DNA from 3 places in the Acidovorax sp. SDU_ACID1 genome. Region 3 is predicted to be linked to each of the others. Evidence: predicted binding sites of a transcription regulator. Region 3 holds the regulator's gene; each other region holds the start of a gene.

Region 1 (7,498 bases), 2.0 Mb from region 3:
GCCGCCGCGTGCGGCTGCTGGCCTACTTCGGCGAGCATTCCGAGCCCTGCGGCAACTGCGACAACTGCCTGAACCCACCCGCGGTGTGGGACGGCACAGACGCGGCGAGGAAGCTCCTGTCGACCATCTACCGCGTGCACCAGGCCAGCGGCATCAGCTTCGGCACCGGGCACGTCATGGACATCGTGCGCGGCAAGGACACGGACAAGGTCAGGCAGTTCGGCCACGACAAGCTCTCCACCTTCGGCGTGGGCAAGGAATACACCGAGGCGCAACTGCGCGGCGTGCTGCGCCAGCTGCTCGCCACCGGCGCCGTGGGCATGCACAAGGTGATGCTGGAAAGCGGCCACAGCTTCGACACCCTGACCCTCACCGACGGCTCGCGCCCCGTGCTGCGCGGCGAGCAGACCGTGCAACTGCGCGAGGCCACGGCCCAGGCGGCCCCGAAGTCCAAGCGCACGCGCCGCGCCGCCACCCCGCCCGTGGCCGCCGCCAACCTGGGGCAGGACGCGCAGGTGCGCTTCATCAACCTCAAGGCCTGGCGCGCCGAGGTGGCGCGCGAGCACAACCTGCCGGCCTACGTGATCTTCCACGACGCCACGCTCGCGGCCATCGCCGAGCGCAACCCCGCCACGCTTGACGACCTGCAGGGCATCAGCGGCATGGGGGTGAAGAAGCTCGAAGCCTATGGCGAGGACGTGGTGCGGGTGTGCCGCCAGTAGCGGCGCTCAGGCGCGGCGCACGGCGAGCGTGCCGGGCCAATGCTGCGCGATGCGCTGCGGCGCGGCCCAGGGGGGCGCCCTCCTTGCGGCACTCCTGCAGCGCCCAGTGCCGAACGCCTTCGGCCGCCAGGGCGCCGGCAAGGGCCTGCAGGTCGTCCTCCCCGTAAAGCCCCGTGTTCCAGGTGGTGCGGCATTCATAGGCCACGCCGCTGACGAGCACATGGCGCAGCGACTCCCACGCCCTCGCGCCGCTGCCCGGCGTGCGCGTGATCGCGTCGTAGCGGTGCAGCGGGGCCTTGATGTCCAGCCCCACCCAGTCGAGCAGCGGCAGCAGGGCCGCGAGCCGCTCGGGGTACATGCCGGCCGTGTGCAGGCCGGTGGCGAAGCCCAGGACGCGCACGCGTGCCAGCGCATCGGGAAGGGCGGCCTGCAGCGTGGGCTCGCCGCCCGAGAACACCACGCCGTCGAGCAGGCCGCGCCGCGCGTGCAGCAGGCGCTCCACGTCGGCCCAGATGTGGGCCGTGGGTGCGCCGGCATCGAGCAGTTCCGTGTTGTGGCAGTAGCCGCAGCGCCAGGGGCAGCCCTGGCAGAAGACCACGGCCGCCAGCCTGCCGGGGAAGTCGATGGTGGTGAGCGGCGTCAGGCCGCCGATGCGCAACGCCTCAGCAGTGGTAACTGCAGCCACGTGCGGGCTCGGCGAAGAAGCGGCGCTCGTTGTGCTCGCCCTGCTTGCCGGTGTTGAAGCTGGCCACGGGGCGGTGGTAGCCCATCACGCGGGTCCAGACCTCGCAGGGCTGGCGCTCCTCGTCGGTGAGCTGTACGGCGGCCAGGGCGGCTTGCTCGGTGGTGGAGAAATGGCTCATGGTGAACTCCTTCAGGGTTGGGATACTTCGGTTTTGATAGCTGCTCGCGCTTGGTGGAAAAGCGCTGGAGGGCGATTCGGCTTCAAGCCGCGAGGCGTCGGCGCTTGGCCTCCAGGCGCTCCGCATCGCACGTGGGGCAGAACTGGTGCTCGCCCGCGAGGTAGCCGTGCGTGGGGCAGATGGAGAACGTCGGCGTGACGGTGATGTAGGGCAGGCGGAAGTTCGTCAGCGCGCGCTTGACCAACTCGCGGCAGGCCGCGCCGCTGGAGATGCGCTCGCCCATGTAGAGGTGCAGCACGGTGCCGCCGGTGTACTTGCCTTGCAGCGCCTCCTGGCGCTGCAGCGCGTCGAACGGGTCGCTGGTGTAGCCCACGGGCAGTTGCGAGCTGTTGGTGTAATAGGGTTGCTCCGCCGTGCCCGCCTGCAGGATGGCGGGCCAGCGCTTCCTGTCTTCCTTGGCGAAGCGGTAGGTCGTGCCCTCGGCGGGCGTGGCCTCCAGGTTGTAAAGGTGGCCGGTTTCCTCCTGGAATGCCGTCATGCGTTCGCGCACGTGGTCCAGCAGGCGCACGGCGAAGGCGTGGCCCCATTCGCTGGTGATGTCGTGCGCGTCGTGCGTGAAGTTGCGGATCATCTCGTTGATGCCGTTCACGCCCAGCGTGGAGAAGTGGTTGCGCAGGGTGCCCAGGTAGCGCTTGGTGTACGGGAACAGGCCCTGGTCCATCAGGCGCTGGATGAGCTTGCGCTTGACCTCCAGGCTCTGCTTGCCGAGTTCGAGCAGCCGGTCGAGCGCGCTGAACAGTGCAGCCTCATCCCCCGCGTGCAGATAGCCCAGCCGCGCGCAGTTGACCGTGACCACACCCAGGCTGCCCGTCTGCTCGGCGCTGCCGAACAGGCCGTTGCCGCGCTTGAGCAGCTCGCGCAGGTCGAGCTGCAGCCGGCAGCACATGGAGCGCACCATGTTCGGCGAAAGCTCCGAGTTGATGAAGTTCTGGAAGTACGGCAGGCCGTACTTGGCCGTCATGTCGAAGAGGGCAGCGGCGTTCTCGCTCTCCCACGGGAAGTCGGGCGTGATGTTGTACGTGGGGATGGGGAAGGTGAACACGCGGCCCTTGGCGTCGCCCGTGGTCATCACGTCGATGTAGGCGCGGTTGATGAGGTCCATCTCGGCCTGCAGCGCGCCGTAGCTGAAGGGCATCTCCACGCCGCCGATCACCGGCACCTGCTCGCGCAGGTCCTCGGGGCAGGTCCAGTCGAAGGTGAGGTTGGTGAACGGCGTCTGCGTGCCCCAGCGCGAGGGCACGTTGAGGTTGTAGACCAGCTCCTGGATGCACTGGCGCACCTGGGCATAGTCCATGCCGTCCTTGCGCACGAAGGGCGCCATGTAGGTGTCGAACGAGGAGAACGCCTGCGCGCCTGCCCATTCATTCTGCAGCGTGCCGAGGAAGTTCACGATCTGCCCGACGGCGGAACTCATGTGCTTGGGTGGCCCCGCCTCCACCTTGCCGGGCACGCCGTTCAGCCCCTCGTGCAGCAGCGTGCGCAGCGACCAGCCGGCGCAGTAGCCGCTGAGCATGTCCAGGTCGTGGATGTGGATGTCGCCATTGCGGTGCGCCTCGCCGATCTCGGGCGCGTACACATGAGAGAGCCAGTAGTTGGCCGTGACCTTGCCGGCCACGTTGAGGATCAGCCCGCCGAGCGAATAGCCCTGGTTGGCGTTGGCGTTCACGCGCCAGTCGGCGCGCGTGAGGTATTCGTTGATGGAGCTTTCCACGTGCACCAGCGTCTGCCGGTCGGCGCGCAGCGTGGCGTGGCGCTGGCGGTAGGCCATGTAGGCGCGCGCGGTCTGCAGGTGGTTGGCGGCGATCAGCGTCTGCTCCACCACGTCCTGGATCTGCTCGATGGCCGGCGCCTCGCCGCGGAAGCGGTGGATCAGCACCTTGGTGGCCTGGGCGGTGAGCAGTTGCGCCTCGTCCTCGCCGAATTCGCCGGTGGCGCTGCCGGCGCGCGCGATGGCGGACTGGATGCGGTGGGCGTCGAACGCGGCGCGGGTGCCGTCGCGCTGGATCACGTCGCGCGGCAGGGTAGCCAGGGGGGTGGAGGGATGGACCATGGAAGCTCCAAAACACTACATATAGCGTCCACGATACCCATCGGACACTATAGGTAGTTTGATCGGGCACAAACCCCGGGGCCGCGGAGCCAAAAAAGAGGGCTGGAGAGCAGGGCGCCCGCGCCGCTGCGCGGTGCCCCGCAATGGTGCGGCGGGTTCAAGCAAAAACAGCCTCCAGCGCTTTATGGGAAAGCGCAAGCAGCTCACTTTTTGATAGTTGGCACGCAATTCGCTCATTCCTCCGCGTCGCCGGGCGCATGCCGCGCCGGGCCTGCATTCGCCGAAGGAGCGTTCCCTGCCATGACCCGATTCCACACCCCCCGCCGCGTCTTCCTCCATGCACTGGCCGCCGCGGTCCTCGCCACCGGCACGGCCGCGCGCGCCGACGCGCTCGCCCACATCCAGAAAGCGGGCGTGGTGCGCGTCGCCATCCCGCAGGACTTCCCGCCGTTCGGCTCGCTGGGCACCGACCTGAAGCTGCAGGGCTACGACATCGACATGGCCCAGCTCGTCGCCAAGGGCCTGGGCGTGAAGGTGGAACTGGTGCCCGTGACCAGCACCAACCGCATTCCGTTCCTGACCACGGGCAAGGCCGACGTGGTGATCTCCAGCCTGGGCAAGAATGCCGAGCGCGCCAAGGTGATCGACTTCACCCAGGCCTACGCGCCCTTCCCCAAGAGCGTCTACGGCCCCAAGGACGTGGCGATCAAGGCGCCCGCCGACCTCGCGGGCAAGACCATCGGCGTGACGCGCGGCTCCACCGAGGACCTGGCCCTCACGGCCGTGGCGCCGCCCTCGGCCACCATCAAGCGCTACGAGGACAACAACGCCACCGCGCAGAGCTACCTCACGGGCCAGGTGCAGCTCGTCACGCTGGGCAACATCGTCGCCAACGCGGTCAACGAGCGCACGCGGCTGCGCCAGCTCGACGCCAAGTTCCCCGTCGAGGAAACGCCGTGCTACATCGGCGTGGCCAAGGGCGAGGAGGCGCTTCTCAAGAAGCTCGACGAGATCATCGCCAAGGCGAAGACCGACGGCTCGCTGAACGACCTGTCCGTGCGCTGGATGAAGATGCCGCTCCCGGCAAAGATGTAAATGGCCTATGCGTTCGACTTCGCCGCCGTCTTCGACTACAGCGGCCTCCTCGCCGAAGGCGCCGCGTTCACGCTGGGCCTGACGGCGGCGGGCGCCGTGCTGGGCGGCCTGATCGGCGTGGCCGGCGGCGTGATCCGCGCGTGGCGCATCGCGCCGCTGCACTGGCTGTTCAAGGGCTACGTGGAGGTGATCCGCAACACGCCGTTCCTGGTGCAGCTCATGTTCGTGTTCTTCGGCCTGCCCTCGCTCGGCGTGCAGATCAACGAATGGCAGGCCAGCCTGCTGACCACGGTGGTCAACCTGGGCGCCTACATAACCGAGATCGTGCGCGCGGGCGTGCAGGAGACGCCGCGCGGCCAGATGGAGGCCGCGAGCGCGCTGGGCATGGGCCGCTGGGCGCAGTTCCGCCACGTGGTGCTGCGCCCGGCGCTGCAGCGCGTGTGGCCGGCGCTCAGCAGCCAGATCGTGATCGTGATGCTGGGCACTTCGGTGGTGTCGCAGATCGCGGCGCAGGATCTGACCTTCGCCGCCAACTTCATCCAGTCGCGCAACTTCCGCGCGTTCGAGACCTACGTCATCGTCACCGCGATGTACTGCGCGCTTGCGCTGGTGCTGCGCTGGCTGCTGGGGCAGGTGGGCGAGCGCTGGGTGTCAGGGCGACGGCTGGCCAACGCGGGGGCCGCCGCATGATCGCCGACATCCCGCTCTGGCCCATCCTCGCCAAGCTGGCCGAGGGGCTGCTCGCCACGCTGGCGCTCTCGCTCATCGCGTTCGCGCTGGGCGGCGTCGCGGGGCTCGCGGTGTTGTTCGCGCGCGTGGGGCGCAGCCCGCTCGCGCGGCGCATCGCGCGCACCTACATCCAGGCGTTCCAGAACACGCCGCTCTTGATGCAGATGTTCCTCGTGTTCTTCGGCGCGTCGATGGCGGGCCTGGACGTGTCGCCGTGGACGGCCGCGGCCGTGGGCCTCACGCTCTACACCAGCGCGTACCTCGCCGAAGTCTGGCGCGGCTGCGTGGAGGCCGTGCTGCGCGGGCAGTGGGAGGCCTCCGCCAGCCTCGCTATGGGCTACGTGCAGCAGATGCGCCACGTGGTGCTGCCGCAGGCGCTGCGCCTGTCGATCGCGCCCACGGTGGGCTTCTCCGTGCAGATAGTCAAGGGCACGTCGGTGGCCTCGATCATCGGCTTCAACGAGCTGACCAAGCTCGGCTCCATGCTCGCCAACGCCACCTTCCAGCCCTTCCTCATCTACGCGCTGGTGGCGGCCGGCTACTTCCTGTTGTGCTGGCCGCTGTCGCTGTGCGCGTCCCATCTCGAAAAGAAGCTCCATGCCGCTCGTTGACCCTCTCGTCGAAATCCTCGCCGTGCACAAGCACTACGGCCCCAACCACGTGCTCAAGGGCGTGGACCTGCGCGTCGAGAGCGGGCAGGTGGTCGCCATCATCGGCCGCAGCGGCTCGGGCAAGAGCACGCTGCTGCGCTCCATCAACGGCCTGGAATCCATCGACTCCGGCCAGATCGTGGTCGACGGCGCGACGCTGCAGGCCGAGCACGCCAGCCCCGCGCAGCTGCGCGCGCTGCGGCTCAAGGTGGGCATGGTGTTCCAGCAGTTCAACCTGTTCCCGCACCTCACGGCGGGCGAGAACGTGGCCCTGTCGCCCGTCGTGGTCAAGGGCATGAAGAAGCCGGAGGCCGCCGCCCTCGCGCGCAAGATGCTCGCCAAGGTGGGCCTGGGCGACAAGTACGGCGCCTACCCCGACCAGCTCAGCGGCGGCCAGCAGCAGCGCGTGGCCATCGCGCGGGCGCTGGCCATGCAGCCGAAGGTGCTGCTGTGCGACGAGATCACCTCGGCCCTCGACCCGGAACTCGTCAACGAGGTGCTGGCCGTCGTCAAGCAGCTCGCCGCCGAGGGCATGACCCTGGTGATGGTCACGCACGAGATGCGCTTCGCGCGCGACGTGGGCGACCAGCTCGTGTTCATGCACCAGGGCCGCATCCACGAACGCGGGCCGGCCAAGGAGTTGTTCGCCGATCCGCAAACGCCCGAGCTGGCGGCGTTCATCGGCGCGGTGCATACCGGCGCGGTGCATACCGGCGCCGTGAACTGATGAGCGCTCCCGCCTGGCTACCCGTGCGCACGCTCAGCGCGCAGGCCTTCGCGCCGTTCGGCGAGGTGATCGAGGCCGGCGCGGGCAGCGCCATCCCGATCAACGGTGGCACCTGCCTGCGCCACCACGACCTCGCGCGCCCCTGCGCGGCCGAGCCCGGCAGCATGTCCTTGAGCCTGTTCGAGGCCGCCGCCGCGCCTCGGCCCTGCGCGCTGCACCTGATGGAGCGCCACCGCCTGGGCAGCCAGAGCTTCGCGCCCTTCGGCGCCGCGCTGCGCATGCTGGTGGTGGTGGCCGACGCGCGGCTCGCGCCCGCCGAACTCGCGCCGCACCACCTGCACGCCTTCGTCAGCAACGGGCAGCAGGGCATCCACCTGCGCGCGGGCACGTGGCACCACCCGCTGCTCTCGCTCACCGCGGGCACCTGGCTGGTGGCCGACCGCGTGGCCGCGCAGGCCGACTGCGACGTGGTGCCCATCGACGGCTGGCGGCTGCGCTGCGTGGCGTGAGGCCAAAAAAAGCCGGCACGAAGCCGGCTGAAAAGCAAGGTGCCCCTATGGCCTTGCCGATGGAAGCTATTTCGGGTTGCAGCGCTTGTCCAT
Region 2 (7,498 bases), 1.0 Mb from region 3:
AGGTCTGGAGCGACGGCGCCCCGCTGGACAAGTCGGTGGAGCGGCACCTGTTCGAGCCCTTCTTCTCGTCGGAGAGCCGCTCCAGCGGCCTGGGCCTGTACATCTGCCGCGAGCTGTGCCAGCGCCACGGCGCCTCCATCGGCTACCAGCGCATCACCCGGCACCTGGCGCGCGGCCCGGTGCCGGGCAACGCCTTCACCGTCACGTTCCGCGGCACCAGCCGGCCCGCGGACACCACCGCTTCGCTGTTTGACACAATCGTGGTCTGATGTCTGCCTCCGCCACCGCCAATGCCTCCATCCTCGTCGTGGACGACGAGCCCGACCTGCGCACGCTGTACGAGCTGACGCTGCTGCGCGAAGGCTACCGCGTGGAGACCGCCGCCAGCGTGAGCGAGGCGCGCCAGCAGCTGCAGGTGCAGCGCTTCGATGCGGTGATCACCGACATGCGCCTGCCCGACGGCTTCGGCATGGAACTGCTGCGCGACCTGCGCGACCAGCAGCGCCGCGAGCGCTGCGTGGTCATGACCGCCTACGGCTCGGCCGAGAACGCCGTGGAGGCGCTGCGCTCAGGCGCGTTCGACTACCTGACCAAGCCGGTGGACCTGAAGCAGTTCCGCGCCGTCGTGGCCTCGGCGGTGCAAGGCATGGGCGGCGTGCTGCAGCCGCGTGCGCCCCGGCCCGGCCACCCCCCGGCCTCCAGCACGTGGACAGAAACGCAGGACCCTGCGCTGCAAGGCCTCATCGGCGACTCCGAGCCCATGCGCAACGTGAAGCAGCGCATCGCCAAGGTGGCGCGCAGCATGGCGCCAGTGCTCATCCACGGCGAATCGGGCACGGGCAAGGAGCTGGTGGCGCGCGCCCTGCACGCCAGCAGCCAGCGCGCGGACGGGCCGCTCGTCGCCGTCAATTGCGGCGCGATTCCCGAAAACCTGCTCGAGGCGGAATTCTTCGGTGCGCGCAAGGGCTCGTACACCGGCTCCACGCAAGACCGTGACGGCTACTTCCAGGCAGCCCGGGGCGGCACGCTGTTCCTCGACGAGATCGGCGACCTGCCCCTGGCCATGCAGTCCAAGCTACTGCGCGCCATCCAGGAGCGCAGCGTGCGCCCGCTGGGCTCCACGCAGGAAGAATCGGTGGACGTGCGCATCGTCAGCGCCACGCACCGCGACCTGGCGGCGGACGTGCAGGCCGGACGGTTCCGCCAGGACCTGTACTACCGGCTCAACGTGATCGAGCTGCTGATCCCCCCTCTGCGCGAGCGGCGCGAAGACCTGCCCGCGCTGTGCGAGGCCCTGCTGGCGCGCATCGCGCACGAGTCCGGCATCACGCCGCCCCGGCTGACCGACGCCGCGCTCCAGTGCATCGCCCAGCACCCGCTCACCGGCAACGTCCGCGAGCTGGAGAACCTGCTGCACCGTGCCGTCGCGCTGAGCGACGGCGGCGAGCTGCAGCTCGAATGCGCCAGCGAGGCACCGCCCTTCTGCCCCCTGCCGGCAGGGCAGGCACGACCCGCCGCCAGCTCCGTCGTGACGGCCGACATGCCGCTGCCCCACGACCTGCAGGCCTGGCTGGACCAGCAGGAGCGCGAGATCCTGGTGCGTGCGCTGCGCGAGGCCGGCTTCAACCGCACGGCCACCGCAGCGCGGCTGGGCATCAGTCTGCGCCAGATCCGCTACCGCATCGACCGGCTGAATATCGCCGTGCCCCAGGACGGCGACAGCCATGGCGAGACGGAGTGAGCGGCAGCCCCTGTGGAGCGGCGGGTGGTACCGCCCCGCGCGCCACGCCGCATCGCCCAACTTCGGCCCCCGGCCCGCAGGCGCCGAGATCGACCTGATCGTGGTGCACTCGATCAGCCTGCCGCCAGGCCAATACGGCGGCACCGGCGTGCACGACCTGTTCACCAACCAGCTCGACTGGGACGCGCACCCCTACTACGGGCAGATCCGCGGACTGCAGGTGTCGTCCCACTTCTTCGTCACCCGGCAGGGCGCCCTTTGGCAATACGTGGACTGCGACCAGCGCGCCTGGCATGCAGGGCCCTCGCACTACCGGGGCCGCGGCGCCTGCAACGACGACTCCGTCGGCATCGAGCTCGAAGGTCTGGAGGGCTGCGGGTTCGAAGCCGCGCAGTACGCCGCGCTGCGCACTTTGTGCACAGCGCTCACACAGCGCTACCCCATCCGCTATCTCGCCGGGCATGAGCACATCGCCCCCGGCCGCAAGCACGATCCGGGAGCGGGGTTCGACTGGCATGCTCTGCGAAGCGCATTCGCCGGCACGGGCATCCTGCTGCCTCCTGGAACCCACTGACCCTTTTGAAAAAGGGTTTTGACGACACGCAGGCCGCATTCTGGCGACCCGGCACAAGCGCTGGCATGGCAGCGCTTTCGGCGGACAAAGGCCGGGAAACGCGCGCCGTTGCTGGCCCGCACGTGCTCAGCGCAAGCACGCCAAGGGCCTGGAAGCCGGCGAAGGCACCCGCCCAGCAACATTCGGTCACGCATCTTGGCACAGCGCGCACTTGGCACGGATACACTACCGGTAGTGTCTTGAACCCTACCGACACCCTAGATATAGTGTGCAGCGATGCCTGCCACTTCGTGCCCGGCGGTCAGTTCCAGCCCGCTTGGCCATTCCCGACCACACCCAGAGAGGAATACATGCAAGCTGCGCCTCATCCATCCGCCGCCGACACCGCACGGCCCTCGCACGCCTCCGCCCCGGGCGAAGAACAGGGCGCCGCGCCGGAACATCCGTACGCCCACTACCAGATCATCCGCCGCAACGGCGCGGTCGTGCCTTTCGAGCCGCAGAAGATCGCCGTGGCCATGATGAAGGCCTTCCTGGCGGTGCACGGCACGCAGGGCGCGGCCTCCGCCAGCGTGCGCGACGTGGTGGACGAGCTGACCCAGACCGTGGTGCGTGCGCTCATGCGCTCGCGCCCGAACGGCGGCACCTTCCACATCGAGGACGTGCAGGACCAGGTGGAGCTGTGCCTCATGCGCGGCAGCCACCACGAGGTCGCGCGCGCCTACGTGCTCTACCGCGAGCGCCGCGCCCAGGAGCGCGCCCAGCGCCAGGAGCAACTGCTGCCCCAGGCCGCAGCGCTGCACGTGCTGGAGAACGGCCAGCGCGTCGAGCTGGACGTGCTGCGGCTGCAGTCCCTGATCGAAGCCGCCTGCGCCCACCTGGGCGCCGACGTGCAGGCCACGCCCATCGTGGCGGAAACCATGCGCAACCTGTACGACGGCGTACCCATGGAAGAGGTGTACAAGGCCTCCATCCTCGCAGCGCGCACTCTCATCGAGAAGGATCCGGGCTATACCTATGCCACCGCGCGCCTGCTGCTGCACACCATCGTGCGCGAGGTGCTGGCCAAGGACGTCGTGCCCGCCGAGATGGGCCCGGCCTATGCGGCGCACTTCCCCCAATTCATCCACAAGGGCGTGGAGCACGAGCTGCTCGACCCGCGCCTGCTCGATTTCGACCTGCCCCGCCTCGCTGCCGCGCTGAAGGCCGAGCGCGACCAGCAGTTCGACTACCTGGGCCTGCAGACGCTGTACGACCGCTACTTCCTGCACGTGCGCAAGACGCGCATCGAGCTGCCCCAGTCCTTCTTCATGCGCGTGGCCATGGGCCTGGCACTGCAGGAGGACGACCGCAACGCGCGCGCCATCGAGTTCTACGAGCTGCTGTCGTCCTTCGACTTCATGAGCAGCACGCCCACGCTGTTCAACAGCGGCACCCTGCGCTCGCAACTGTCGAGCTGCTACCTGACCACGGTGCCCGACAACCTGGACGGCATCTACGAATCCATCAAGGAAAACGCCCTGCTGTCCAAGTTCGCGGGCGGCCTGGGCAACGACTGGACGCGCGTGCGCGCCCTGGGTGCCCGCATCAAGGGCACGAACGGCGAATCCCAAGGCGTCGTGCCCTTCCTCAAGGTAGTCAACGACACGGCCGTGGCCGTGAACCAGGGCGGCAAGCGCAAGGGCGCCGTCTGCACCTACTTGGAGTCCTGGCACCTGGACATCGAGGAGTTCCTGGAACTGCGCAAGAACACCGGCGACGACCGCCGCCGCACGCACGACATGAACACGGCCAACTGGATTCCCGACCTCTTCATGAAGCGGGTGATGGAAAAGAGCCACTGGACGCTGTTCTCCCCATCGGACGTGCCCGAGTTGCACGACCTGTACGGCCAGGCCTTCGAGCGCGCCTACCTCGCCTACGAAGCCAAGGCCGACAGCGGCGAGCTGCGGCTCTTCAAGCGCATCCCGGCCGTGGATCTGTGGCGCAAGATGCTCTCGATGCTGTTCGAGACCGGCCACCCCTGGATCACGTTCAAGGACCCGTGCAACATCCGCTCTCCGCAGCAGCACGTGGGCGTGGTGCACTCGTCCAACCTGTGCACCGAGATCACGCTCAATACCAGCGACACCGAGACCGCGGTGTGCAACCTGGGCTCGGTGAACCTCGCGCGCCACCTCAAGGACGGCAGCGTCGACCACGACAAGCTGCGCAAGACCGTGGCCACGGCCATGCGCATGCTGGACAACGTCATCGACATCAACTACTACGCCGTGGACAAGGCGCGCGACTCCAACATGCGCCACCGCCCCGTGGGCATGGGCCTGATGGGCTTCCAGGACGCGCTGTACGAGCTGCGCATTCCCTACGCGAGCGAAGCCGCCGTGGAGTTCGCCGACGCCTCCATGGAAGCCATCTGCTACTACGCCTACTGGGCCTCGACCGAACTCGCCCGGGAGCGCGGCACCTATTCCAGCTACCAGGGCTCCCTGTGGTCCCGCGGCATCCTGCCGCTGGACTCGCTGCAGCTCCTGCAGCAGGAGCGCGGCGGCCACGTGGAAGTGGACCGCACCACGCGCCTGGACTGGGATGCCCTGCGCGCCAAGATCGCCCAGGACGGCATGCGCAACTCCAACTGCGTGGCCATCGCCCCCACCGCCACCATCTCCAACATCGTCGGCGTGGACGCCTCCATCGAGCCCTCGTTCGGCAACCTGTCCGTCAAGTCCAACCTGTCGGGCGAGTTCACCGTCATCAACCAGTACCTGGTGCGCGACCTCAAGCGCCTGGACCTGTGGGACGACGTGATGGTCATGGACCTCAAGCACTTTAAGGGCTCGCTGCACCCCATCGACCGCGTGCCGCAGGACGTCAAGGCCCTGTACGCCACTGCGTTCGAGGTCGCACCCACATGGCTGGTCGAAGCCGCGGCACGCCGGCAAAAGTGGATCGACCAGGCGCAGAGCCTGAACATCTACATGGCTGGCGCCTCGGGCAAGAAACTCGACGAGACCTACAAGCTCGCATGGGTGCGGGGCCTGAAAACCACGTACTACCTGCGCACGCAGAGCGCCACGCACGTCGAGATGAGCACCGTGAACACGCGCCAGCTCAATGCCGTGTCGTCGGGCACCGACGCCGGCAAGTCCGGTGCACTCGAAGCCGCAGCGACAGCGGCGCAAGCACAGGCCGCAGCGCTGCCCGCAACGGACGTGAAGTTCTGCGCCATCGACGATCCGACCTGCGAAGCCTGCCAGTAGGCCCGCGCCGCACACACACATGCGGCCAGCGATGAACGCCCACGCACCGCATGTGTGATGAAGCAACAAATCACGGCGCAGCAACGCTTTGGTGCTTTCCATTTTGAAGCACTGCTTCCATAATCCGACCACTGGAAAACCTATGCTCACCTGGGACGACGAAGTCAAGCCCTCATCGCAAGAACATCCGAAAGGCAGTCTCTCCAACGACCGCCCGGTGGAGCTTCCGCCCACGGCTTTCCAGCAGCCCGCGCTGCAAACCGTCGAGGCCTCCACACCGCGCGCCGCCGCCGCGCCCGCCCCCGCGAATCCGCAACACCGCCGCGTCTCCGCGGTCGACAAGCGCATCATCAACGGCCAGACGGACGTCAACCAGCTGGTGCCCTTCAAATACAAGTGGGCCTGGGAAAAGTATCTCGCCACCTGTGCCAACCACTGGATGCCGCAAGAGGTGAACATGACGCGCGACATCGCGTTGTGGAAGGACCCCAATGGCCTGACGGAAGACGAGCGCCGCATCGTCAAGCGCAACCTCGGCTTCTTTGTGACCGCCGATTCGCTGGCCGCCAACAACATCGTGCTGGGCACCTACCGCCACATCACGGCGCCCGAATGCCGCCAGTTCCTGCTGCGCCAGGCCTTCGAGGAAGCCATCCACACGCACGCCTACCAGTACATCGTCGAATCGCTGGGCCTCGACGAAGGCGAGATCTTCAACGCCTACAACGAGGTCGCCTCGATCCGCGAGAAGGACCAGTTCCTGATCCCGTTCATCGAAGCGATCATGGACCCGTCCTTCCATACCGGCACGCCGGAGAATGACCAGACGCTGCTCAAGAGCCTGATCGTCTTCGCCTGCCTGATGGAGGGTCTGTTCTTCTACGTGGGCTTCACGCAGATCCTGGCGCTGGGCCGCCAGAACAAGATGACGGGCGCTGCCGAGCAGTACCAGTACATCCTGCGCGACGAGTCGATGCACTGCAATTTCGGCATCGACCTGATCAACCAGCTCAAGCTGGAGAACCCCCACCTGTGGACGCCCGAATTCAAGGAAGAGGTCAAGGGCCTGTTCCTCAAGGCGGTCGACCTGGAATACCGCTATGCCGAAGACACCATGCCGCGCGGCGTGCTCGGCATGAATGCCTCGATGTTCAAGGGCTACCTACGCTACATCGCCAACCGCCGTGCCACGCAGATCGGCCTGGAGGCGCTGTTCCCGAACGAAGAGAACCCCTTCCCCTGGATGAGCGAGATGATCGACCTGAAGAAGGAACGCAACTTCTTCGAGACGCGCGTCATCGAGTACCAATCCGGCGGAGCTCTGTCCTGGGACTGACCTTCCTTCCATCCAGGCCATGATTTTTCAACCACGCTCCTTGCAGACCGCACCCACGAGAGTGCCGGGGTCCTGGGGCGTTTTCCGCATTCGTGGCGGCGGGCATCGCCTTGTTGCCATGGATCGCTCCCTGCCCAATGCAGGCCGGGAGTGCTCTTTGCAAATCGACCCAAGGAGAAAATGATGGCAACTGCGAAGAAACCCGCTGCGAAGAAGGCAGCACCGGCAAAGAAGGCGGCAGCGCCTGCCAAGAAGGCTGTAGCGGCCAAGAAGGCAGCACCCGCCAAGAAGGCGGCAGCACCTGCCAAGAAGGCCGTAGCGGCCAAGAAGGCAGCACCCGCCAAGAAGGCGGCAGCGCCTGCCAAGAAGGCCGTAGCGGCCAAGAAGGCAGCACCCGCCAAGAAGGCGGCAGCACCTGCCAAGAAGGCCGTAGCGGCCAAGAAGGCAGCACCCGCCAAGAAGGCGGCAACGCCTGCCAAGAAGGCCGTAGCGGCCAAGAAGGCAGCACCCGCCAAGAAGGCGGCAGCGCCTGCCAAGAAGGCGGCAACGCCTGCCAAGAAGGCCGTAGCGGCCAAGAAGGCAGCACC
Region 3 (7,498 bases):
GCGCCAGGTCGAAATCCTGGATGCGCACGCGGGCCTCGGCCTCGCGGTCGTCGGCGAAGGGCGTGGCCTGCGCGGCCGAATCGAATGCGCTGCCATTGAGCTCGAACGCCAGCCGAGGGGTTACCTTGACCTCGCGGTCCGCGGACAGATTGCTCAGGAACGGCACGTCCAGGCGCACCTGCCGCAGCGTGTGGACCTTGTCCACCGTGCGGTCGTCGAAATCCACGGAGCCTCCGCGCAGCACCATGTTGTAGAGCGCGAAGCGCGCAGGCTTCGCTTGCGGATCTTCAGGCTCCGGCGGCTGCGAGAAGCGGGCCAAGATGTCGTCCACGTCATAGTGCCCCGCCGACGTCTGCGCGACGCGCAACACCGGCCCATCCACCTCGATGGCATCGACCACCGGCGCCAGGCGCCACAGCGATTGCAGTTCCGCATCTATATAGATACGCTCCACCTGGGCCTGGGGCTTGCCCGCTCCCTGCGACGCGATGGACAGGCCGTGGAGGGTCATCTCCAGCGTCCAGGGCGAGAAGTCGACTCCCGCGACGGTGACCTCGCGGCCCAGGGCTTCGGATGCGTGGCGCTCGATCTGCGACCGCACGATGGGAGGCACCGCCACCCATGCCAGGACCCAGAAGACCAACAGCGCGCCCACGCACCAGGCTACCCGCCGCGCCCATGGACGACGCCCTATCTCTTTTACAAACTGGAACACACGGCCCCCATACTCTGACGCATCCGGCGATTGCATCAGAAATCCGTGGGTTGGCCTTGTAAAAAAGCGCAAACCGCAAAGAAAGCCCGGTGAGCGGAATTCTCCGGTCACCGGGCTTGATGGCAGACACAAGGTCTCTTGCCATCTTTTTGCGCCATGGAGATAGCTGTCCACGGTGCAGGAGGCAACGATTGCCTCCAGGGGGTGCCAAGAATGGGGCGGCCTGGCTGGACGGTGCACTGCATGCAAGCCATCCAGAAGACGTTGCCTCATCCGGCGGATGCCTGAATCGATCAGGCAGGGATAAGGTACCAGACTTGCACGGCAGGTGCCAACAGCTTCTTTCAATGGCAGCAGCGCCACGATTGCGTGTTTCATTTGCGGCGCCCGCCGGCCTGAAATTCGTCAAAAACTGTGCTTTTTTACAAGTTGTATAGAATTTTTAATTCTAAAAACCTCAATCATCAGTATTGACCTGGAATTTGAGGAACTCCTAGAATCCGCCAGCTCCAAAAACGGACCTCAGCAGAAACCCTCATCCGCTGCCATCCCGGCTACCACAGCCTGCCCTTTCCCCGGCGCGACGCGCCAGACACAGGCTATCGATGGCACACCCCACCGGGCAACACCGCCTGGCAAGACCGAGTCTTCCGAGCTTCTTCGGGCCACAGCGCCCCTCGGGACTCGACTCAGAAAGGAAGAGCTATGACAGAGTCAGGAAAAGCGGTTGCCGGCGTGCGCACCTTCGCGGCCGATGTGGCCAGCGGTTTTCTTGAAGTAACCCACAGCGGCTTCGCCCTCCTCGGGCTGGCCGTGGCCTTCGCCGCCATCGCGCTGACGGCGCGCCCCGACCTGCGCCAGGCAGGCGAGGAGCAACTCATGGGCTGGCTCCAGGCGCGCCAGGTCGCGGTGATCGGCTTCCCCGTGGAGCCCGGCGCCAGCGAACGCGCCACCGCCAGCAACCCCAAGGACCTGCCCCGCGAGCAGGCCGCCGTGGCGTACTGGCTCAGCAAGAAGTACCGCGTGGCGCCGGAGCCCCTGGCCGTGCTGGTGGCCGAGGCCTACGACATCGGTGCCCGCACCAAGCTCGACCCGACGCTGATCCTGGCCGTGATGGCCGTGGAGTCCAGCTTCAACCCCTTCGCCCAGAGCCCCGTGGGCGCGCAAGGGCTGATGCAGGTGATGACCCGCGTGCACACCGACAAGTACGAGGATTTCGGCGGCCGCTTCGCCGCATTCGACCCCGTGGCCAACCTGCGCGTGGGCGTGCGGGTGCTGCAGGAGTGCATCGCGCGCGCCGGCTCGCTGGAGGGCGGCCTGCGCTACTACGTGGGCGCTGCCAACCTGCCCGAGGACGGCGGCTATGCGGCCAAGGTGCTGGCCGAGCACTTCCGCCTGCGCCAGGTGGCCGGCGGCCGCGCCCCGGCGACGCCCCCGGCCCTGGTGACGCCGCCCACGCTGTCGACCAAGGCCGCGCCCGACGCCGCCGTGCCCGCGGCGCAGCCGGCCGCGCAGAAGGTGGCCCTGCTGGAAGGCGTCTGACCTGCCGGCCGTCCGCTACACTAGCGGGGTACGCAACTGGCGATAGGCGCGGCGCCCCTCCAGGCCCGCCGCTGACGTGGAAATCCGGCAAAGACCTCTTTGCAAACCACTGGGGAGCGTACCGCGCACCGCGCGATCCGTCGTTCGCCTGGGCAGCCCTTGAAGATTCCCAAGGGACACACCCGTTCATCTGACTGCCATGTACCAACGCAACATTCTTGTCGAACAAACCGACCCCGAGGTGTGGGCCGCCATCCAGGCCGAGAACCTCCGCCAGGAAGAACACATCGAGCTGATCGCCAGCGAGAACTACGCCTCCCCCGCCGTGATGGCCGCGCAGGGCTCGCAGCTCACCAACAAGTACGCCGAGGGCTATCCCGGCAAGCGCTACTACGGCGGCTGCGAGAACGTGGACGTGATCGAGCAGCTCGCCATCGACCGCATCAAGCAGCTCTTCGGCGCCGAGGCCGCCAACGTGCAGCCCAACTCGGGCTCGCAGGCCAACCAGGCCGTGCTGATGGCCTTCCTCAAGCCCGGCGACACCATCCTGGGCATGAGCCTGGCCGAAGGCGGCCACCTCACGCACGGCATGCCGCTGAACATGAGCGGCAAGTGGTTCAACGTGGTCTCCTACGGCCTGAACGCCAAGGAAGAGATCGACTACGACGCCATGGAAGCCAAGGCGCGCGAGCACCGCCCCAAGCTCATCATCGCCGGCGCGTCGGCTTACTCGCTGCGCATCGACTTCGAGCGCTTCGCGAAGATCGCCCGGGAAGTCGGCGCCATCTTCTGGGTGGACATCGCCCACTACGCGGGCCTGGTGGTCGCGGGCGAATACCCCAACCCCATGCCGCATGCCGACGTGGTGACCTCCACCACGCACAAGAGCCTGCGCGGCCCGCGCGGCGGCATCATCCTGATGAAGGCCGCGCACGAGAAGGCCCTCAACTCCGCCATCTTCCCCGGCCTGCAGGGCGGCCCGCTGGAGCACGTGATCGCCGCCAAGGCCGTGGCCTTCAAGGAAGCGCTCTCGCCCGAGTTCAAGGCCTACCAGCAGCAGGTCACGAAGAACGCCAAGGTGTTCGCCGAGACGCTGATCCAGCGCGGCCTGCGCATCGTGAGCGGCGGCACCGAGAGCCACGTGATGCTGGTGGACCTGCGCGCCAAGGGCATTACCGGCAAGGAGGCCGAGGCTGCCCTGGGCCAGGCCCACATCACGATCAACAAGAACGCGATCCCCAACGACCCCGAGAAGCCCATGGTGACCAGCGGCATCCGCGTAGGCACGCCCGCCATCACCACGCGCGGCTTCAAGGAAGAGGAAACGCGCATCACCGCCAACCTGCTGGCCGACGTGCTGGACAACCCGCGCGACGAGGCCCACATCGCGGCCGTGCGCGCCAAGGTGAACGCGCTCACCAGCCGTTTCCCGGTCTACCGCTGACCCGGCGCCCGACGCCCCGCCGCCATGAAGTGCCCTTTCTGCGGCCACCCGGACACCCAGGTGGCCGAAACCCGCGTGTCCGAGGACGGGGACTTCGTGCGGCGCCGGCGCCGCTGCAGCGCCTGCGACAAGCGCTTCACCACCTATGAGCGGCCGGAAGTCAACTTCCCTGCCATCGTCAAGAAGGACGGCCGCCGCGTGGAATACGACCGCAGCAAGCTGCTCGACTCGTTCAACCTGGCGCTGCGCAAGCGCCCGGTGAGCACCACGCAGATCGACAGCGCCATCGAGCGCATCGAGGAAAAGCTGCTCAACCTCGCGCAGCGCGAGGTACTCTCCAGCCGCATCGGCGAGCTGGTGATGCGCGAATTGAAGAAGCTCGACAAGGTGGCCTACGTGCGCTATGCCAGCGTCTACCGCAGCTTCGAGGACATCGACGAGTTCCGTGCGCTCGTCGACGAAGTGCGCAAGTAGCCCCGCGCTCCTTCATTCATAGCTGCCAGCGCTTGGCTGGCAAGCGCTGGAGCCCTTTTTCATTCAAATGCTGGCCGGAATCGGCGGCACTGGCTGCGCCACGTCGCCGCACTGCGCGCGGTGGCGCAGCGCGTGGTCCATGAGCACCAGGGCCAGCAGCGCCTCGGCGATGGGTGCGGCGCGGATGCCCACGCAGGGGTCGTGGCGGCCCTTGGTGACGACCTCGGTGCTCTGGCCGTGGATGTCGATGGACTCGCGCGGGCTGATGATGGAACTGGTGGGCTTGATGGCGAGGCTGACCTCGATGTCCTGCCCCGAGCTGATGCCGCCCAGGATGCCGCCCGCGTTGTTGCTCGCGAAGCCCCGGGGCGTGAGCGAATCGCCGTGCGTGGTGCCGCGCTGCGCCACGCTGGCGAAGCCCGCGCCGATCTCCACGCCCTTCACCGCGTTCAGGCCCATCATCACGTGGGCGATGTCGGCGTCCAGCTTGTCGTAGAGCGGCTCGCCCAGGCCCACGGGCACGCCCGTGGCCTGCACGCGGATGCGCGCGCCGCAGGAGTCGCCCGCCTTGCGCAATGCGTCCATGTAGTCCTCGTAGGCCTGCACGTCGGCCACGGGGGCGAAGAAGGGGTTGTGCGGCACGTGCTCCCAGCCCTCGAAGGGAATCGGCAACTCGCCGATCTGCGTCATGCAGGCGCGGAACCGGGTGCCGAACTTCTCGGCCAGCCACTTCTTGGCCACGGCGCCCGCCGCCACGGTGGGCGCCGTCAGGCGCGCCGACGAGCGGCCGCCGCCGCGCGGGTCGCGGATGCCGAACTTGTGCCAGTAGGTGTAGTCGGCATGGCCGGGGCGGAAGCTCTGCGCGATGTTCGAGTAATCCTTGCTGCGCTGGTCCTGGTTGCGGATCAGCAGCGCGATCGGCGTGCCGGTGGTCTTGCCCTCGTAGACGCCCGAGAGGATTTCCACCGCGTCGGGCTCGTTGCGCTGGGTGACGTGGCGGCTGGTGCCGGGGCGGCGGCGGTCGAGGTCGGCCTGGATGTCGGCCTCGGAAAGCTGCATGCCGGGCGGGCAGCCGTCGATCACGCAGCCGACCGCCGGGCCGTGGGATTCACCGAAGTTGGTGACGCAAAAAAGGGTGCCAAGTGTGTTGCCGCTCATAGGGGCGCGATTATCCCAGAGCGGCTCACACTACTAAAAAAAGAGCTGCTCGCGCTTGCAGGACAAGCGCTACAGCCCTTTTTCATTCAAGAACCGGCGCGCACGATGCGGCCCGCGCCCGGCGGCGCCACGGGGCTGTGCGTGCGGAAGTAGTCCTCCAGCGCATCCAGGTCCTGCCCGCCGCCCACCGCGTCGCGCCCCTCGGTGAACATGGTGAAGTTGTCGCCGCCCGAGGCCAGGTAGCTGCTGACGACCACGCGCAGCGTGTCGCCCGGCGCGATGGGCGCGCCGTGCAGCGTGAGGCCGGACACGCGCTCGCCGCGCGGGCGCGAGAGGTCGTAGCGGTAGCCGAAGCCCTCGGACACCGACAGCACGCGCGGGCGCTGCACGGTGTTGGTGCCGCTGTCGAACTGCTGCTCCAGGATCTCGCGCAGCTGCGCGCCGCTGTAGCTGCGCACCTCCAGGCTGTTGCCGAAGGGCTGCACGGCGAAGAGCTGGCCGTAGCGCACCAGCCCCTGTTCATCGGGCACCAGGTCGGCGCGCACGCCGCCGGGGTTCATGAAGGAGATCTGCGCCCCGCCGCGCTCGGGCGCGCGCGTGGCGGCCAGTTGCGCGTCGGCAATCAGGTTGCCCAGCACCGACTCGCCCGAGGGCAGTTGCTGGCGCAGGAAGGGCCCGCCGGCCTGCCCCACGGGCCGCTGCACGAGCGGCGCGGCGGCGGCGCGGTAGCGCTCCACCAGGCTCGCCACGCCCGCATCGGGCGCGAACACGGGAAAGCCGGGGTGCAGCGCCACCCGCCCCTGCGCGCCCGTGAACGCCTCGCCCTGCACGATGACCTGGCGCGCGCTCTTGCGCGCCACGCGGCGCGTGCGCGTGTCCACGGCCAGGCGGATCTCGGTGAGCAGCGTGCCGTAGACGCCCGCGCTGGTGAGCAGGAAGGGGCGCGCGGGATCGACGCGGCCGTAGTCGCAGATGTAGGCCCGGTGCGTGTGGCCCGAGACGACCACGTCCACCTCGGGGCTCAGGCGCTGCAGGATGGGCACGATGTCGCCGCTCAGGCCTTCGCAGCCCGGCTCGGTGACGGGCGCGGTGGTACTGCCGCCTTCGTGGATCACGGCCACGATCACGTCCGCGCCCTGCGCGCGCAGCAGCGGGATGAGCGCATTGGCCGTCTCGGCCTCGTCGGCGAAGCGCAGGCCCGCCACGCCGGCGGGCGTGACCATGGTGGGCGTGGTGCGCAGCGTCAGGCCGATGAAGCCCACGGTGACCGTGGCGCCGCGCTCGGTGAAGCGCTTGATGCCGGTGGCGGGCAGCAGCGGGCGGCCGTCCTCTTGCAGGGTGTTGGCGGTGAGGATGGGAAAGCCGGCGCCCGCGAAGGGCCGGCTGATCTGGCACGGCTCGCGCAGGGTGTGCTTGTCGCAGCCGCCGTGCTGCAGGCGCAGCAGCTCGCGCCAGCCCCGGTCGAACTCGTGGTTGCCCGCGGCGTGGAAGTCGATGCCGATGGCGTTGAACGCCTCCACCGTGGGCTCGTCGAGGAACAGCGCCGACACCAGCGGCGACGCGCCCACCATGTCACCCGCCGACACCACCGCGTGGTGCGGGTGGCGCGCCTTGAGCGCAGCGATGGCGCTGGCGAAGTAGGCCGCCCCGCCCGCCGGCACCTGCGCGGCGCCGGTGGCCGCGGGCACGGGCACGGCCTGGCGCGGCGGCTCCAGCTGGCCGTGGAAGTCGTTGAAGCCGATCACGGCGATGTCCATGAGCGGCGGCGGCGCGCTGGAGCCGCAGCCCGCGATCAGCGACAGGCAAAGCGCCCATGCCGCCCCGTGGATGAATCTGTTGCTGCCCATGCCTGCTTGTGCTCCCCAAAAAGAGCTGCCAGCGCTTGTACAGCAAGCGCTGGCAGCCGTTTCGACGCTTATTGCGCGATCAGCTCGCGGAGGGCGCTTCCTTTTCCTCCGGCCAGTCGCGGATGTAGGCCTTGAGCATCCTGTTCTCGAAGTTCTGCGCGTCCACGACGGCCTTGGCCACGTCGTAGAAGCTGATCACACCCATGAGCATGCGCTGGTCCATCACCGGCATGTAGCGCGCATGGCGGCCCAGCATCATGCGGCGCACCTCGTCCATGTCGGTCTCCATGGTGCAGGTCAGCGGCGCGTCGTCCATCG

The links. The regulator NrdR, encoded in region 3, represses ribonucleotide reductase genes. The targets are predictions, from matches to a motif close to CACNANATNTNGTG.
Region 1: the regulator NrdR is predicted to act here: its motif matches at 3,709-3,722, upstream of AAG689_RS21445 (ribonucleoside triphosphate reductase).
Region 2: the regulator NrdR is predicted to act here: its motif matches at 2,571-2,584, upstream of AAG689_RS00750 (ribonucleoside-diphosphate reductase subunit alpha).

The regions. Positions count from the first base shown of each region.
Region 1 covers NZ_CP152342.1:4,359,708-4,367,205, reverse strand. The annotation lists gene recQ (DNA helicase RecQ) at 1-722, shown strand, start outside; gene AAG689_RS21455 (anaerobic ribonucleoside-triphosphate reductase activating protein) at 655-1,407, opposite strand; gene nrdD (anaerobic ribonucleoside-triphosphate reductase) at 1,385-1,585, opposite strand; gene AAG689_RS21445 (ribonucleoside triphosphate reductase) at 1,668-3,695, opposite strand; gene AAG689_RS21440 (transporter substrate-binding domain-containing protein) at 3,996-4,790, shown strand; gene AAG689_RS21435 (amino acid ABC transporter permease) at 4,791-5,480, shown strand; gene AAG689_RS21430 (amino acid ABC transporter permease) at 5,477-6,130, shown strand; gene AAG689_RS21425 (amino acid ABC transporter ATP-binding protein) at 6,117-6,896, shown strand; gene AAG689_RS21420 (ureidoglycolate lyase) at 6,896-7,405, shown strand.
Region 2 covers NZ_CP152342.1:163,656-171,153, reverse strand. The annotation lists gene AAG689_RS00765 (sensor histidine kinase) at 1-269, shown strand, start outside; gene AAG689_RS00760 (sigma-54-dependent transcriptional regulator) at 269-1,741, shown strand; gene ampD (1,6-anhydro-N-acetylmuramyl-L-alanine amidase AmpD) at 1,725-2,315, shown strand; gene AAG689_RS00750 (ribonucleoside-diphosphate reductase subunit alpha) at 2,666-5,575, shown strand; gene AAG689_RS00745 (ribonucleotide-diphosphate reductase subunit beta) at 5,718-6,911, shown strand; gene AAG689_RS00740 (histone) at 7,095-7,498, shown strand, end outside.
Region 3 covers NZ_CP152342.1:1,210,145-1,217,642, reverse strand. The annotation lists gene AAG689_RS05925 (DUF748 domain-containing protein) at 1-751, opposite strand, end outside; gene AAG689_RS05920 (transglycosylase SLT domain-containing protein) at 1,421-2,257, shown strand; ZMP/ZTP riboswitch at 2,280-2,418, shown strand; gene glyA (serine hydroxymethyltransferase) at 2,457-3,701, shown strand; gene nrdR (transcriptional regulator NrdR) at 3,726-4,175, shown strand; gene aroC (chorismate synthase) at 4,239-5,333, opposite strand; gene AAG689_RS05900 (bifunctional metallophosphatase/5'-nucleotidase) at 5,420-7,180, opposite strand; gene AAG689_RS05895 (CBS domain-containing protein) at 7,260-7,498, opposite strand, start outside.